DNA from 2 places in the Pelodictyon luteolum DSM 273 genome. Region 2 is predicted to be linked to the other one. Evidence: riboswitches for the same ligand, from Rfam matches in the RefSeq annotation. Region 2 holds a riboswitch; the other holds the start of a gene.
The links. A riboswitch is a leader RNA that binds a small molecule or an ion and turns the genes downstream of it on or off. The one in region 2 is predicted to bind cobalamin.
Positions count from the first base shown of each region.

Region 1 (7,906 bases), 620 kb from region 2:
CTCGTTGCGGGCTGCACGGCGGTGGTTGCGGATGACGCGGAGCATCTCCTTCGAGTTCGCCTGGTAACCGTCGAATGGACCGAGGTCGCGGGAGATCTCTGCTGAGGTGACATAGGCCTGGCCGGTGATGATGGCCGAAATGGCACCGGCAAGCGCAAGCGCTTTCGGGGAGTCGTAGGGGATGCCGAGCACCATCAGGACGGTGCCGAGATTGGCGAACCCGAGACCGAGGGTGCGATACTCGTAGCTGAGACGCGCGATATCGGGAGAGGGGAAGTGGGCCATGAGAACCGAGATCTCGAGCACGACGGTCCAGAGCGCCGCGGCGTGGCGGAGCTCGTTGATTTTGACATGCCCGGACTCTTCGTCGACGAAGTGGATCAGGTTAAGGCTGGCGAGATTGCAGGCCGTATTGTCGAGGAACATGTACTCGCTGCAATTATGAACACCGATGCCGTTGGCAATAAAGTGATGGTTCTCAGGCTCGGTAAGATCGAAAACCGGCTGCCGGCCGATACTCCTCAGTGATGCCACCCTGTCGACCAGCGGGTCACGATAGGTGTCGACCGTCATGTTCAGACGTGCGAGCGCTTCAGCCTTCCGGCTCTCCTCCATGAATCCGATGGACTCCTGAAAAAGAACCCTGGAGCTTCGGCTGATGCGCAGGCTGTGCATCTCCTGCACCGGATATTCCCTCATGCCGCCCTTGCCGTCCGGAAGCATAGAGACAAGGTCTCCGGCCCGGCGATTCTCGTAGATTTTGGCCTTGATGCCGAAATTCAAGAGCAGCAGCTGTACCTGCAGAAGCAGGTCGAGCGAGGTGGAATCGAGCGCGACATACCGGGATTTGACACCGTAGTTGGCAACCGTGCCGTCGGCAGTGAAAAGTCCACGGAGCAAAGCCGCCTGTTCAGCCTGCTGAAGACGGAACACCGCATCGGAAAACATTTTCTTTTCGCTTCCACCATCGAGAACCGCATAGTTCTCAAGCAGATTGAGAATTCTGGGGCTGCCGACAGCGACGCGGGACGAGGTGAGGGTCTGGGTGAGGGAACCCTGCTTATTGTGCTCGCCAAGCTCAGGACGCAGATCGTTAATGAGCGTATTTGCCCATCCGGTAATCTCCGCTTCAGCCTTGTCCATGGCAAGAAAGGCAACACGGCGCTGCTCTCCGGAAGCCGTGAGTTCAGCATTCCGGGTAATACAGCCATCCCCGACAAGCAGACCGATCAGCTGGGCAACATCGACAGAGCCTGTCGATTCTTTACCAAACTCTGCCCCGACAAGTCTGACCACATCGTCCTTGGAGAGTTCACAGGCCTTGACATCACCGCGATTTTCAGTATAAACGGGATGATCTCCGGTGAGTTTCAGGCGATATCCGGCTTTCGTCCGGAGCTCGTATACTTCTTTCGTGCCGGTCGGGAAAATCTTTTCGACCCAGTGCAGCTTGCCCTCAATACCCCTGATACCTCTCGACTGTCCGACAAGTTCCCCGATACGCTCAAGTCCCCGGTCTGTGGCGACCAGTGTCTCTGCAGTCACACAGGGGTTACTCGCATTGATCCTGCCGGCTGCCGGGCAGGTGTGCCATTCGTTGATGGTGGTGTCGAACTGGAGGCCCGGATCGGCGCACTTCCATGCGCTCAGGAGAATCTTTTCCCAGAGTTCACGGGCGTTGACCGCACGGGCGGTCTTGCCGGTTGTGCGTTCCTTAAGCATCCAGAGTTCGTTGTTCTCGACCGCCTTCATGAAGGCGTTCGTCACCCTCACGGTGTTGTTCGAATTCTGTCCGCCGACGGTCTGGTAGGCTTCCGATTCGTAATGGGTATCGTACTCTTCGAAATCAAGCGTGGTATAGCCCTGCTCGACAAGGGCGAGCACCCGGATGATGTAGCTCATCGGCACGGCACGGTGCAGGGCGTTCTCGATCAGGCGCTGGAGTTTCGGGTTCTCGAGTCTGTCGGCGCCGTTCAGGATGGCCTCTTCGACAATGGCCTGCAGGAAGCGCGAGCAGATCCTCGAGCCGGCAACGAGCGAGGCGACCTTGTCCTCTTCACGGGCCTTCCACTCAATGAATTTCTCGACATCCGGATGATCGATGTCGATAATGACCATCTTGGCCGCACGGCGAGTGGTTCCGCCCGACTTGATGGCGCCGGCCGCGGAATCGAAGATCTTCAGGAAGCTCATGAGGCCCGACGAGCTGCCGCCTCCGCTGAGCTTTTCGCCCGAGGAGCGGAGATTGGAATAGTTGGTGCCCGAGCCGCTGCCGAACTTGAACACCCGGGCTTCGCGGACCGCAAGGTCGAAGATGCCGCCTTCATTGACCAGATCGTCATTGACGGACTGGATGAAACAGGCATGCGCCTGCGGACGGGTGTATGCATCTTCGGACTCGACCACCTTCTTCGTGGCAGGATCGACATGGTAGTGTCCCTGGGCAGGACCGGTGATGCCGTAGGCGAAATTCAGTCCGGTATTGAACCACTGGGGGGAGTTCGGGGCGCCCTGCTGCGCAATGAGCATGTAGGCGACCTCATCGTAAAACGCCTCTGCGTCCTCCGGGGAGTCGAAATATCCGTGTTTTTCACCCCACTGGCGCCAGCATCCGGCCAGACGGTGCACGACCTGGCGGATAGAGTGTTCGCTGCCGGTGACCGGACGGCCTTCCTCGTCAAGCAAGGGGTTTCCATCTCCGTCAACCTGCGGAACACCCGTCTTGCGGAAATATTTCTGGGCAAGGATGTCAGCCGCCATCTGCGACCAGTGCTTCGGCACCTCGAGTTCATTCATCTCAAACACTTTGGAGCCGTCAGTGTTCCTGAGGACCGAAGACTTCTGGGTATATTCGAACCGGTCATAGACGTTTTCACCGGGAGATGTAAAGAGACGGGAGATTTTCATGGAAGCGCTCCGGGATCAGAGTTGGAGGGAAACTTAAAATATTCTTTTAAAACAACTTATACGTGCCGTCGAGCCATATCGGTAAGTGTGAGCCGAAGCATTTTTCATACCGGAAATAAAGAATATAACATAAATCATAAATGTTGACACGGACCCCGATGAGGGGGCAAGAGGCAGCTGTCCGGCCTTCATCCCGAAGCCATCTCGACAGCGTTTATCCGGCAGGTTTCCTGACTTTCGACGGCATTTTCAGCCTGCCACGGGGGCGGGCAATCCGGGCACTCAATCCTTCCCACGCCCTTCCTGCGGAAGTATTGCGGTCGGCGAAGTGGATTGAAGCATACCGTCAGGAAACTTCGGCAGAGCTGCCTTGTTCGCTGACGGCGAACCATCATACAGTTGCGGGCACAGTGTACGGTTTTCGCGTACTTCCCTATTATCCGGACCACGGGGGCGTCCGGCACCGGAAAGAAAAAAGAACAGGGTCAAGTTTAAGTATTTTTTACATCATTCGCAACCCGTCTCACGGAAGCTCCAAGGCGCTTTCAGGAAGATCGAGAACGGGGCATCCGGCATAGATGAGGATGGCCTGAAGGAGCGAGGCGGAGTGCACCGCCTGGCCGAGGGCCTCCGTCCGGGTCATGTCGCGGCCCTCGCGCTGCATCCGGAGGGCGAGCTGGCGGGAGAGTTCGGCGATGCGGGCGATTTCAAGGCAAAGCTCATCCTCGTTCCCGATGCGTATGGGGTAGATGCGGCTCCGGAGAAGGGCGGCATCCCGGAACGCGCTCTCTTCGATGACACCGTCATTGGCATGATGGCGTGCGCGGTTGAAGGCGTCATAGGCCACGTTGTGCAGCGGCATCGAAAGGTCTCCGGCATAGTGGGGACAGTAAACCATCGGGTAGTCTGCGAACTTCCCCCTGGCCCGAAGCGCCCGGTACTCCCGGACCGAGGCCACGATGGCGCCGTAGAGGTGCCCCTCCTGGTCATCGGCACGATCATGGAGGCTGATCTGCCTCTGCACCATCCCGCCGGTGACCTGCCTGTTTTCGGGATTGTGGAAGTAATGGTTCTTCCCTTCATAGGCGCCGCACGGGTACTTCGACTTTGCAACGTCGGGAGCCGCAGCACTGTACCAGCGTTCGAACCCTGCCGCCCGGGCAATGGCCACATGGGTACGGTCGTGCCAGCCGAGGGCGTCTCCCCGCAAAGAGAGGAGTACGGGAAGAATGAGGATGGCGGCCGGAACGGCCGAAAGGAATTTCTGCCTGCGGCTTCCGGGGGTTGGCGCCCTTTCCGCGCCCATCTTCAGGCGGACATGTCGAGCATCCTGCGGATCGGCTTCAGGGCTGCGCTCAAGAGGGGCTCCGGGACGGTGATTTCGGGTGAACGCTCAAGCATGCACCGGTATAGCTTCTCGAGGGTATTCTGCTTCATCTGGGTACAGACGCTCCTCGGGTTTGTCATGTCGCGGGGAGCGGGAATGAAGGTCTTACCGGGCGAGCGGCGCTGCATTTCGTAGAGGATGCCGGGCTCGGTAGCCACGATGAATGCTTCGGAAGGGCTCTTTTGGGTATAGTCGAGCAGCGCCTGGGTCGAGCCGACGAACGAAGCAAGTTCGAGCACCTCACGACGGCACTCAGGATGCGCAATGAGCTCAGCTCCGGGATGCTCCCTCTGCGCCGTCTTCATCATATCAGCCCTGTAGGCTTCATGGACATAGCAGAACCCCTGCCAGAGGATGATGTCGCGACCGAGCTGGCGGGCGATATAGTCGCCGAGATTCCTGTCGGGCCCGAAAATGATCGGCTGGTCCGGGGGTATCTGGCGAACGATGGAGAGGGCGTTCGAGGATGTGCAGGTGATGTCGGACTGAGCCTTCGTGGCAGCGGTGGAATTGATGTAGGTGATGGCGACGGCCCCGGGGTGGCGGCGGCGGAACTCCGCAAACTCCTCCTCCGGACAGCTGTCGGCAAGCGGGCATCCCGCATTGCGGTCCGGCATCAGCACCGTCCTCGACGGGTTGAGTATCTTTGCTGTCTCGCCCATGAAATAGACGCCGGCAAAGACGATCACCTCAGCGTCGACCGTTTCGGCGGCACGGGCAAGTGCGAGGCTGTCACCCACGATATCGGCGACCTCCTGTATTTCGGGAAGGGTGTAGTAATGGGCCAGAATGACGGCGTGCATCTCTTTTTTCAGCGCCCTGACGCGCTCCTGCAGCCCGGTTGTGGAAAATGCTTCAGGTTCGCTGCCTGCATGTGATGTATTCATGTCACTTCAGATAGTATTCAAGATCGTCATCCTCCCGGACAAGGAGCAGGATGGCTGCATTGGGAACGATAAGAAAGCGCTCACCATCGTAATCGATCTCATGGGAGCTGGCCTGCAGGAAAATGGCAAGATCCCCGACACGGGCCTGTAGAGGGATGTACTGCGTCGAGGACACGCTCTCTTTCCAGGGTTCCTCGGCTGAAGGAGGGGCTACGGGATATCCCGGTCCCGCCTTGAGGATGTAGCCGCTCTGGATCTTCTCTTTCTCCTGGACGCCGGGCGGAAGGTAGATGCCCGATTTCGTCTGTTCCTCAAGGGATTTAGGTTTGACGAGGACCCTGTCTCCGACAACGACAAATTTACTTATATTCATGTTCCCGAACCGGTCAAGCTGGTTACCCCTGAGCTGCTGCGGGCCAGTGAGCCCGCCGCCTGAAGAAGAGTGAAAATGTAAAAAAATTCCGTGTCCGGCAAATCCGGCGGACCACCGGCCTGAAGCGGATCCGGCGGGAGTGCCCCCGGAGACGCTGCATAACCATCCCGAACCGTGAACAATTCTTTCAAGGTATTTCTCAGATACAATTCGTGGATCCTCGCAGTCATGCTGTCGGGGATATCCCTCATCATCACCGCGATTGAACAAAACGATGTCCCCTCAAAAGTCGCCGTTGCCGGCTACAACCTTCGGGGCTACGTTGCAGAGAGAATCCAGAGCCTCGGCCACCTCCTGCACATGAAGGAGGAGAATAACCGGCTGCTGGCCCAGAACAGCCGGCTTCTTGCCAGACTCCTCGTCGCTGAAACCGCACTGCAGCGCCAGAGCGCACTTGAGCACATCCATGCCGCCACGCCTCCGGCCATGCAGGGGTTCAAAACCGCCCGCGTCATCGACCGGACATTCAGCGAACGAGAAAACATGCTCCTCGTCGACAAAGGGCGCAACGACGGCATCAGAAAAGACATGACGGTACTGACCCCCGACGGGCTTGTCGGACGGGTGGTATCGGTATCGGCACACTACGCATCCATCATGCCGCTCATCCACTCCGACTTCAAGGTAAGCGTGGTCTCGGCGGAAACCCGGACCACGGGCCTCGTTTCCTGGGACGGGGGACGGGCAGACATGGCCAATGTCGAACACATTCCCATCAGCAGCAGCCTTGCCAAGGGAGAAGAGCTTCTCACCACCGACTTCAGCACCTTTGCAATTGCAGGCCTCCCTGTCGGCCGGGTGACGTCGGTAATGCCCGGCCGGCTGTTCAGCATGGTCACGATGAAACCCGCCGTCGATTTCTCCAGACTGGACTACGTCCTTCTGGCGCCGCTCAACAACGAGCCGGAAAAGCTTAGGATGCTCGGCACCCCGGGTCCCGGAAAAAGAGACCCACTGACGAAACAGTAACGAAACAATACCGCGAATCAATAACGCACCAAGTACAACCGTGGCCAGAAATATCTTCGTACTCCTTTTCGTACTCCTGATCGTCTGCATCCTGCAGGTACTCGGGTTTTCACGCCTGACCCTGCTGCATACCGCCCCGGATGCCATCGCCCTCTTTCTCGGGTTCAGTGCCGTCACCCTCGGCCGAAACGCCGGCACCGGATTCGGTTTTCTCGGCGGCATGCTCTGCGGCCTCATGACGGGAGACATGGGGCTCCATATGCTGGCGGGAACCACGGGCGGCTTTATGGCCGGCTCATTCCACATCCCACGCGACAGCCATGCCACCCCCAGCCAGAAAATGCGGCGCATATACGGGGCAACGGCCGCTGCTGCATTCGTTTCGCATACCGTCCTGGCCATCGGCCTCAACCCGCTCGGACTCTCTCCCCTGTACCGCATCGTCGTGCTCGGGTTTCTGGCAACACTCTTCACCCTCGTGCTTGCATTTGCGGCAAACCTGCTCATCCTGAAAAATACAATTTCAGACTGATCGATGGACAGACTGCAGCACAGCACCAGGATCGTCTCGATCCTCATTGTGACCATCTTCGCCGTCCTTCTCGGCCGGCTTTTCTGGATCCAGGTGCTCGACTTCCAGAAACTCGGTTCGATATCCTCGTCGAACAGCATCCGCAGGGTCTGGATCCAGCCCCCCCGGGGCCGCATCATCGACCGCAACGACATCATCATGGTCGACAACAGACCGCTTTACTCCGTTAAAGTCATCCCGGCAGAGTTCAACGATTCCGGAACGGAGGCCCTTGCATGGCTGATCCGAAGGCCTATGGAGGAAGTCGCGGAGAAAATCGAGAGGGGGCGGAACTTCAACCGGTTCTCGGCCGTCACACTCCGTCGCGACCTTGAGAGCCAGGACGTTGAACGGCTCGGCGAAAACCTCTGGGAACTGCCCGGAGTCCTCATCGAAGCGGAGAACAAACGCAAATACGCCGACTCCCGTTACGGAGCGCACCTCTTCGGCTACCTCCGCCAGATCGCGCGCAAGGATGTCGCCGAGCTGGTGCTGCAAGGATATGCCCAGGATGACAAAATCGGCTTCAGCGGGCTTGAAAAGCAGTACGAAGACCGACTGAAAGGTACGAAAGGCGCCCGTTTTGAAATGGTCACCCCGCTCGGGCGCTACGCCGGCAAGTACGACGACGGCCGGAGCGACATTCCCGCCGTCAGAGGAGACGACCTCTACCTCACCATCGACTCAGGGCTCCAGCAGCTCGCAGGGGAGCTCCTTGAAGCCACCGGCAAATCAGGGGCAATCATCGCCAT
Region 1 covers NC_007512.1:668,676-676,581, reverse strand. Annotated here, with positions in the region: gene PLUT_RS03005 (intein-containing adenosylcobalamin-dependent ribonucleoside-diphosphate reductase) at 1-2,907, opposite strand, end outside; cobalamin riboswitch at 3,110-3,390, opposite strand; gene PLUT_RS03000 (hypothetical protein) at 3,431-4,213, opposite strand; gene nadA (quinolinate synthase NadA) at 4,216-5,181, opposite strand; gene PLUT_RS02990 (co-chaperone GroES) at 5,183-5,554, opposite strand; gene mreC (rod shape-determining protein MreC) at 5,729-6,583, shown strand; gene PLUT_RS02980 (hypothetical protein) at 6,624-7,115, shown strand; gene mrdA (penicillin-binding protein 2) at 7,119-7,906, shown strand, end outside.
Region 1: another riboswitch for cobalamin. It lies ahead of PLUT_RS03005 (intein-containing adenosylcobalamin-dependent ribonucleoside-diphosphate reductase); the one in region 2 lies ahead of PLUT_RS05950 (TonB-dependent receptor plug domain-containing protein).

Region 2 (7,906 bases):
TGCCGACAGCAGAACCCCGCCCCCGAGAAAAAAGAATGCCGTCAGCCGCATGAGCCCTATGGCACCCCGAAGCGTCCGGGCATTGCAGCGCTCAGCGCGTACGCCAAGGACCGGCGCCATATCCGGCACCCCGCCATAGCTGCGTTCTCCACCGAACATCACCCCCAGCGCACCGGCAAAGGCGGATTCCGGATATCCTGCGTTGGGGCTCTCATGAAGAGCTGCACCCTCCCGGACAGCCCTGAATATATCAAAAACCCGCAGTTTCGCGACTGCAGCCGCAAGCGCTATGGCAAAGACGGTCAGCCGTGCAGGGATAAAGTTGACGAGATCATCGAACCGGGCCGATGCCCATCCGAACTCCATATAGCGCTCATTGCGGTACCCGAAGGTTGAATCAAGCGTACTTGCCGCCTTGTATGCAACTACGCCGAGAGGCCCAAGAAGGAGCGCGTAAAAGATCGGGGCAGTCACTCCGTCAACAGTATTCTCTGCCACGCTTTCGGTGGCGGCAAGGGCAATGGCGTCTTCATCCATCACCTCCGTATCGCGACCGACCATCCATGAGACCCGCTGCCGGGCTTCTTTGAGTCTTCCTGCCGCAAGCGGACTGAGCACGGCAAGGGCGTGGTCGGCAAGGTCACGCGTGGCGAAACAGCTGTACATAATAAGCACCGAGACGACATCGGCAAAAAGCGGGTGCAGTGCCGCCGCGCCCCTGATGACGGCCCAGGCCGCACCGGAGGAGATTGCAATGACTGATGCCGCGGCAAGGATGCCCTGAAAGCGAAGCGGAAGCGCGGTGCGGCGGAGCCGTGCTTCAAGAGCGGCAGCAAGGCTCCCCATCGCACGGACCGGATGCGGCAGCCACCTGGGGTCGCCGAATGCAAGGTCAAGCAGGAACGCCGCCAGAACAAGCCACACCGACTCCATCATGGCATCACCTCACGAAAGAGAGCGATGAGGCGGGTGTTTTCATCGGGTGTCCTTACGGCAAACCGGAACCACTCCCCTTCCAGTCCGCGGAAGTTTCTTGCATCGCGCAGATGGATCCCCTTCCTGGTAAACTGAGGGAGCAGAACATCAAGAGAGCGGGTCGAGCGGGCGAGGAAGAAATTCGCACTGCCGCCATAGAGCGTGAGACCCTCGATTGAGGAGCACTCCCGCTGTATCCTTTCACGTTCTGCAGCGAGCATCTTGCGGAGCGACTCCTCCCACGTGCCGCATCCGGCCAGCCTCCCGGCCACCTGCTCGGCCACAGCGTTCACCGTCCACGGCTCCTTGTGGAAGAGCAATCGTTCAATGACATCGGGATGGGCGACAACCGCACCGAGGCGAAGCCCCGGAAGGGCATAGAACTTCGTCAGGGAGTGCACCACGACCACGTTCTTCATGGCCATGACCTCCCGCATCAGCGAATTCCGGGGAAATGCCGCGGTATACTGGATGAACGCCTCATCGACAATAAACCACTTTTCAGGGAACCGGCTTGCGAGTCCCGGCAGCATCCCGGGCGGAAGTTCAGTTCCTGTCGGGTTGTTGGGGTTGGCGAGGAACAGGGCGTCAACACCGTCCATTGCAGAAACCAGCCGCTCGAACGATGGCATCGCAAAACCGTCCGCCTCGCTGAGTTCCATCCATACGACTTCCGCACCCGCAATGCGGCATGCCCGCTCATACTCGTAGAATGAGGGTGCAGGGATAAGCACCCGCCGGAGACCGTGGGCCCGCGGCAGGAGGTAGATGCCCTCAGCGGCCCCGTTCAGAGGAAGCACCGAATTGGGATCAAGTTTGAACCGGTCCACATAGAACGAACGGATCCCTGCCCCGTCGATGGAGGGGTATCTCATCAACTCAGAAGGCTCGACGACGACCGGGCCGATCGGCGGAAGAACCGGACTGATGTTGATGCTGAAGTCCAGCATGGCGCCCGATGAAGCCGGAGAACCCCCGTGCGTATGGTCATAGAGACTGCTCACACGCGCTCCTTTGGCGACAGCCTGCCGGCAAGGGCAAAAAGCCTGTCAAGATCAAGATTGTCTGAAAAGTGCCGGGCAAGCATGTCATAGCTGCGGTCCGACTCAAGCCGGCGGCTGATCTCCTCCCGAGGAGGCGTGTAGCTGGAATCAGCCTCCTCCAGGAAATGGTGGCGAAGGGAGGGTTCATCGAAAATACCGTGGAAATAGGTGCCCATAACCCGTCCGTCTTCGCTCACCACCCCGTCGGTATCCTCGCTCGGCAAACCGTTTCGCTCGGTAACCTGCAGGAACGGGCGGCATGAACCCTCGACAGCCGTACGGCCCATATGGATTTCATACCCTGAAGCTGCCACATCGGCACCATGCAGTCTGCCTCGGGAATTTGAAAGATATTTCTCCTTATCCAGCACGGTGCTGACTTCCAGAACGCCAAGCGCCTCGCTCGTGCCGGGCTCTCCTTCAAGCCCGTGCGGATCGGCAATGCTCCGACCGAGCATCTGGAACCCGCCGCAGATACCGAGAATCATGCCTCCCGAACGGCGGAATGCACTGATCTCTTCCTCCCATCCCATGCTCCGGAGCCACTCAAGATCCCCTCGTACGTTTTTTGATCCCGGTAGGACCAGCATCCTGTACCCCTCAAGCGAACGGGGGCGGTGCAGATAGTGAAGATCGACCGACGGATCCTCTTCGAGCGGAGAGAGGTCTGTAAAGTTGGAGATATGGGGGAAATAGATTGCCGCCACGCCTACCCTGCCCTCAGCAGGTCCTCCTCCTGGATCCACCTTCGCCTGAAGCGGAACGGCATCTTCGGCATCGATCGTAAACCCCCTGAAATACGGAATGACGCCGAGCACCGGCACACCACTCATCGCTTCGAGCATCTCCACGCCCTCCCGGAACAGGTCGATGTCGCCCCGGAAACGGTTGATGATGACCCCTTTGACGAGCGCGCGGTCTTCGGGAGGGATGATGGAAAGGGTGCCCACAACCTGGGCAAATACGCCCCCGCGGTCGATGTCGGCAACAAGAATCACCGAAGCTCCCGCTTCACGGGCCGTACGGAAGTTCACGAAGTCGCGCTTATAGAGGTTCATCTCTGCGCAGGACCCCGCGCCTTCAATAACCAGCAGTTCATGCTTTGCCATCAGCCGGTGCAGGCTCTCGAATGCCGCAGCCGCCCACTTCGAGGTATCTTTGAAATACCCCTTCGCACTCTCGGTCGAGGATACCTTTCCCTGCAGCACGACCTGCGCGCCGGTATCGGTGTTGGGTTTCAGGAGGACGGGGTTCATGTCGGCAGTCGGCGCAACCCGGGCCGCCTCGGCCTGCACGACCTGAGCACGGCCGATCTCCATACCATCCGGCGTAACTCCGGAGTTGTTCGACATGTTCTGCGCCTTGTAGGGCGCGACATCAATGCCCGCATCACGGAATATCCTGCAGAGCGCCGTGGCTACGATGCTCTTGCCGACGTCGGAAGCGGTGCCGAGAACGGCGATGGAATGTGCTGTTTCATTCTGTACTACCATACCTCGTGATGCACCAGTGTTTTAAGCTCCATCCTCGGCAGCCAACCGGCCTGCTCAAGTTCTGGAGTTTCGTGAAAAAAGCTCACATAGCCCACGCAGAGCCACGCGACAGGAACGATGTGCTCCGGAATCCCGAGCACCTTACGCACATGATCATGATGCACAATGCTTACCCATCCAACCCCGAGGTTCTCTGCCCGGGCGGCAAGCCAGAGATTCTGCACGGCACAGACCGAACTGTAGAGATCCATCTCGGGGTTTGGCGTCCGCCCGATCACCACATCGCCACTTCGGGACCGGTCACAGGTGACGCAGATGCCCATCGGCGCATCCATTATACCCTCCAGCTTCAGCGAGCAGTACTTTTCCCTCTGTTCACCGCCGAACAGTGCCGCAGCCTCCCGATGTGCCGTTTCGAATCCGTCCTTGATACCCTGTCGCACGCCCATGTCCTTGACGACTATGAAATCCCACGGCTGCATGAAGCCCACACTCGGGGCATGATGTGCCGCATGAAGGATACGCTGCACCACATCATCAGGGACAGCATCCGGAAGATACTGTCCCCGTACATCACGGCGACTGAATATCACTTTGTAGAGGGCATCGCGCTCTGATGGCGATATAGTGCTGTTCACTCTTGCGTTTTGCAATATCTCCATGGTTTAGAAATCGGCTCGAATGCCCACAACAAAATTGATTCCCGGCATTGGATAACCTGTAACATACTGGTAATCCCTGTCGAAAAGATTGTTTATCTCGCCCTTTAGGGTTATGCCTCGTCCATTCACTTTGGTGTGATCGAATGGAAATTTCTTTGAAGCGGCAAGATTCACCACCGCAAAGCTTCCCTTGGTGACGAATGCGCCATTATTGTTTTCCCAGTCCTGGACAATCGTACTTCCCGTCATGGCGACATTCACCGAACCGGCAAACCCTCCTTTATCACGCAACCTGATCCCTGTTGATGCATTCCATTCGGGTGTATACGGAAGATTCGCACCGGTCTTGTCATCCTTGAACTCGAAAAGATGAGTGTACCCTGCAAAAGGTTCGACGGTCCAGTTTTCGCCCAATGGAGCAAAGGGCCAGGACAGTTCGGCCTCCAGTCCTGAAACCGTAGCACTTCCGACATTGACATACGTGTAACTTGAGGCCCCTGTGGCACTGGTCTCAATCAAATCAGTATAGTCAGTGGTAAATACCGTACATGAAGCCACAAGTCGCTTCCATGCCACGTCAATCCCCCCTTCCCATGTCAGACTTGATTCTGGTTTCAGCTCAGCGTTTCCGATATAGGTTTTTCCGTATGAAACGATTTCTCCGGCAAGCTCTCTGGCAGAGGGCATTCTGAACCCTTCGGCATAGGATCCTCTCAAACGCAGGCCATCGGCAATCCGGAATGCAAGGCCGGCCTGCCCGGATGTATTGTCGGTGTTCCGGGATGTACCCTCATTTGCATGAAGGTCAACAGAGTAATCATCATACCGCAAACCTGCGGTAAGGGTGAGTGCATCATCGAAAAAAAGGTATCTGCCAAGGACGAATGCCGCAGGATTTTCGTACTGGCTCCATTTCGGAGCCAGAGTAGATTCAAGTTCATACTGCAGCCAATCAACTCCCGCCGTCACCCTCATTGAGGCTTCTGCATAGCTGATTTGCGCCTGAGCACCCTGCTGATCGGTATCGCTCTGGCTCATATAGGATGAACTGGGACTGACATATCCGTATTTATCCATCCCCATGTAATAGCGAGCCATCCAAGACCATCGCCCTTCGCCATCGGAGCCTTCATACATCAAATCGGTCGAATGATTGTTCTGAACCGTGTAGGCATCGAAATCAGGAGTAGCGAAATATGAGGGTGAACCAGCTCGTTCAAGATCGAAAACATGATAGATTACCTGCATACGCTGATGCGGAAGGAATTCATATCCCAGACTGAGGCTTCCCATCACCTGGTCATCAAATCCAGTATTCTGATACGTATCACCTGAGCCTGTCTGGTAATCACCCATATCTGCAGTTGAAACACTGCCGGAAAAATCAAACCTCCCTATACTCCCTTCTGCACCAGCGCCGGTCTTCACATATTCGTTGTTTCCAACCTGCTGTGCTGCAAAAAATGAGGGTGCACCACTGCCTGTTTTGGTAATGACATTCACCACTCCGCCAATCGCTGCAGAGCCGTATTGCACAGATGCGGGTCCGCGTATAATTTCAATACGCTCCACATTCTCGGTCATGATCTTTGCAAGATTTCCGGTGCCAGCACGCCGTCCATCCAAAAGGATGAGTACCTTTCCCATCAAATCATTTCCATGTGTTTCACTCCGAAACCCCCTGAGGCCGATTGAAGTCAATGTCCCGGGATATTTCTGAAAATGGCCAAGGCTTTTCTCCGCAAGAAGCTCGCTGAGATCCTTGGCTGACGAAAGCTCGATCTCTGCCCTTCCGATAATCGTGACATTGGATGTCACGGTGCTTTTCATCTCCTCGAAACGGCTTGAGGTCACAACAACCTCGTCCATCATGTAGGTTAAAGAGGCCTCTTCTGCAAACACTCCCCGGCTCGAGAGCAGTCCGAGCATGACGGCGAGAAATACTTTTTTGTTCATGATTGTTCCTGTGTTCAGTTATGGATTATTGAACAGACAGGGGTTAGCTGAAGGGTGCGTATGACACTGAAGCGGCATTTCCTTTTTGGATTCCAGAACAAAGCATCATTGACTGTGAGACCATACAGCTGCAGCCGGAGACTGGAGAGACGGACCTTGGGCCTGTGCTTTGCAAAAAGGATCAGATGGAAAAGCGATGCAGAAGTAATACAGCTTTGCCCAGACTATTAACCCGTAGTCGATCGTTTATGCAAATGGTAGATGGCAGGTCTCCTGACTTTGACGGCTTACTTCCATTCCGGCCTTCCCGCTGTTTTCCGAGGTGGAAAACGATGCAGTGACCTGGAACGAACCCTGAAACCGATGCATGTGGCCATGCAGGGATTTCGTGGCTTACCGTTATACAGTTGCGGGTACAGTCTGCGATTTTCACGCAGTTCCCTATTCTCCGGTTTTTAAACCGGCACCAGCTACGCTGAAAGAACAATTATGAAGCGTTATATAGCGAATTCTCCTGAAACTGACAAGCGCAATCAGCCGGGCCCGCTCCCCATGCAGGCACAGCAAGCCTTTCAGGCGAGTGGCCGCAGAGACACGGCAATCAACCTCCGAGCCCTCACAGCCACAGCCTTATCTGCTTTCATTACTCATAAACACATCACGCCCCTGATACTGACGCAGGGCTTCGAATTTCTCATAGGCGGCACCGCTCTCAAGTGCATGGCGCGCCTTGTCACCACCCTCGCGATACGACGATGCAATGCCGGACACATAGAGTGCTGCCGCTGCGTTCATGCAGAAGAAATCGGCTGCCGCTCCGCCCTCGAGGCCCTCCAGGACAGCGAGAACTGTTGCTGCATTCTCCCTTGCAGTGCTTCTGCTTGCGATGCATTCGAACGGCACCGTTTTCATCCCGAAATCCTCCGGAGTGACTTCATAGTGCGTAATGCTTCCGTCCCGGAGTTCAACCACGCGGGTCGGCCCGGAGAGGGAGAATTCATCAATACCGAACGCCGGGTCGAACCCCGCTGCCGTACCGTAGGGAGAGAGTGCCGCTGCCATCCCTATGTCTCTCAGGATTTCCACCATCTGTACCGACACGGCAGGGGCATAGGCTCCGATAACTGCACAGTTGTTCTGCCGGCAGGGACGGGTGAGCGGACCGAGGATGTTGAATGCCGAAGTGAAACGCATGCTTCTGATGAGCCGTGCCCAACCTGACTGCAGGAACGCCTCTCCCGGCAGATAGCATATCCCTGCATGCCGGAGACTCTGTGCGGCCCGCTCAAGCGGGTGGTCCAGATCAACCCCCAAAGCCTCGAAGATATCGGACGCTCCAGAAACGCCGGTAACGAGCCGCGCACCTTTTTTTGCTATGGGCAGACCGCATGCTGCGGCAATGAGTGCGGCGGGGCTCGAGCAGTTCAAGGTTTTCAGCCGGTCGGATCCCGTGCCGACGATATCACATACAGGCCCCACGAGATCCACATCGATTTTCAGGGTATCGTGGCAGTCAAGCGCGTCCCACGCTCCGGACAGTTCCCCGGTGGTCGGTCCCCGCATCAGATGTGCTGCAAGAAATGCCCCCTGCTGAAGCTCCGGCTGAAGGTTGAGGATAACCTGCCGATAGGCCTCCCGGGACTCCTCGCGATCCATGATGTGGCCACCGGCAACAGCGGTAATCAACTTTCCGAATTCCCGAAGCCGTTGTTCATTCTCCATTGATTTTTTCCTTCATAATCGGCCCCCGTCCGATCCCGGCGGAGGCACTGTTGTT
Region 2 covers NC_007512.1:1,291,643-1,299,548, forward strand. Annotated here, with positions in the region: gene cbiB (adenosylcobinamide-phosphate synthase CbiB) at 1-936, opposite strand, end outside; gene cobD (threonine-phosphate decarboxylase CobD) at 933-1,979, opposite strand; gene PLUT_RS05940 (cobyric acid synthase) at 1,976-3,511, opposite strand; gene bluB (5,6-dimethylbenzimidazole synthase) at 3,505-4,173, opposite strand; gene PLUT_RS05950 (TonB-dependent receptor plug domain-containing protein) at 4,177-6,129, opposite strand; cobalamin riboswitch at 6,375-6,615, opposite strand; gene trpD (anthranilate phosphoribosyltransferase) at 6,760-7,851, opposite strand.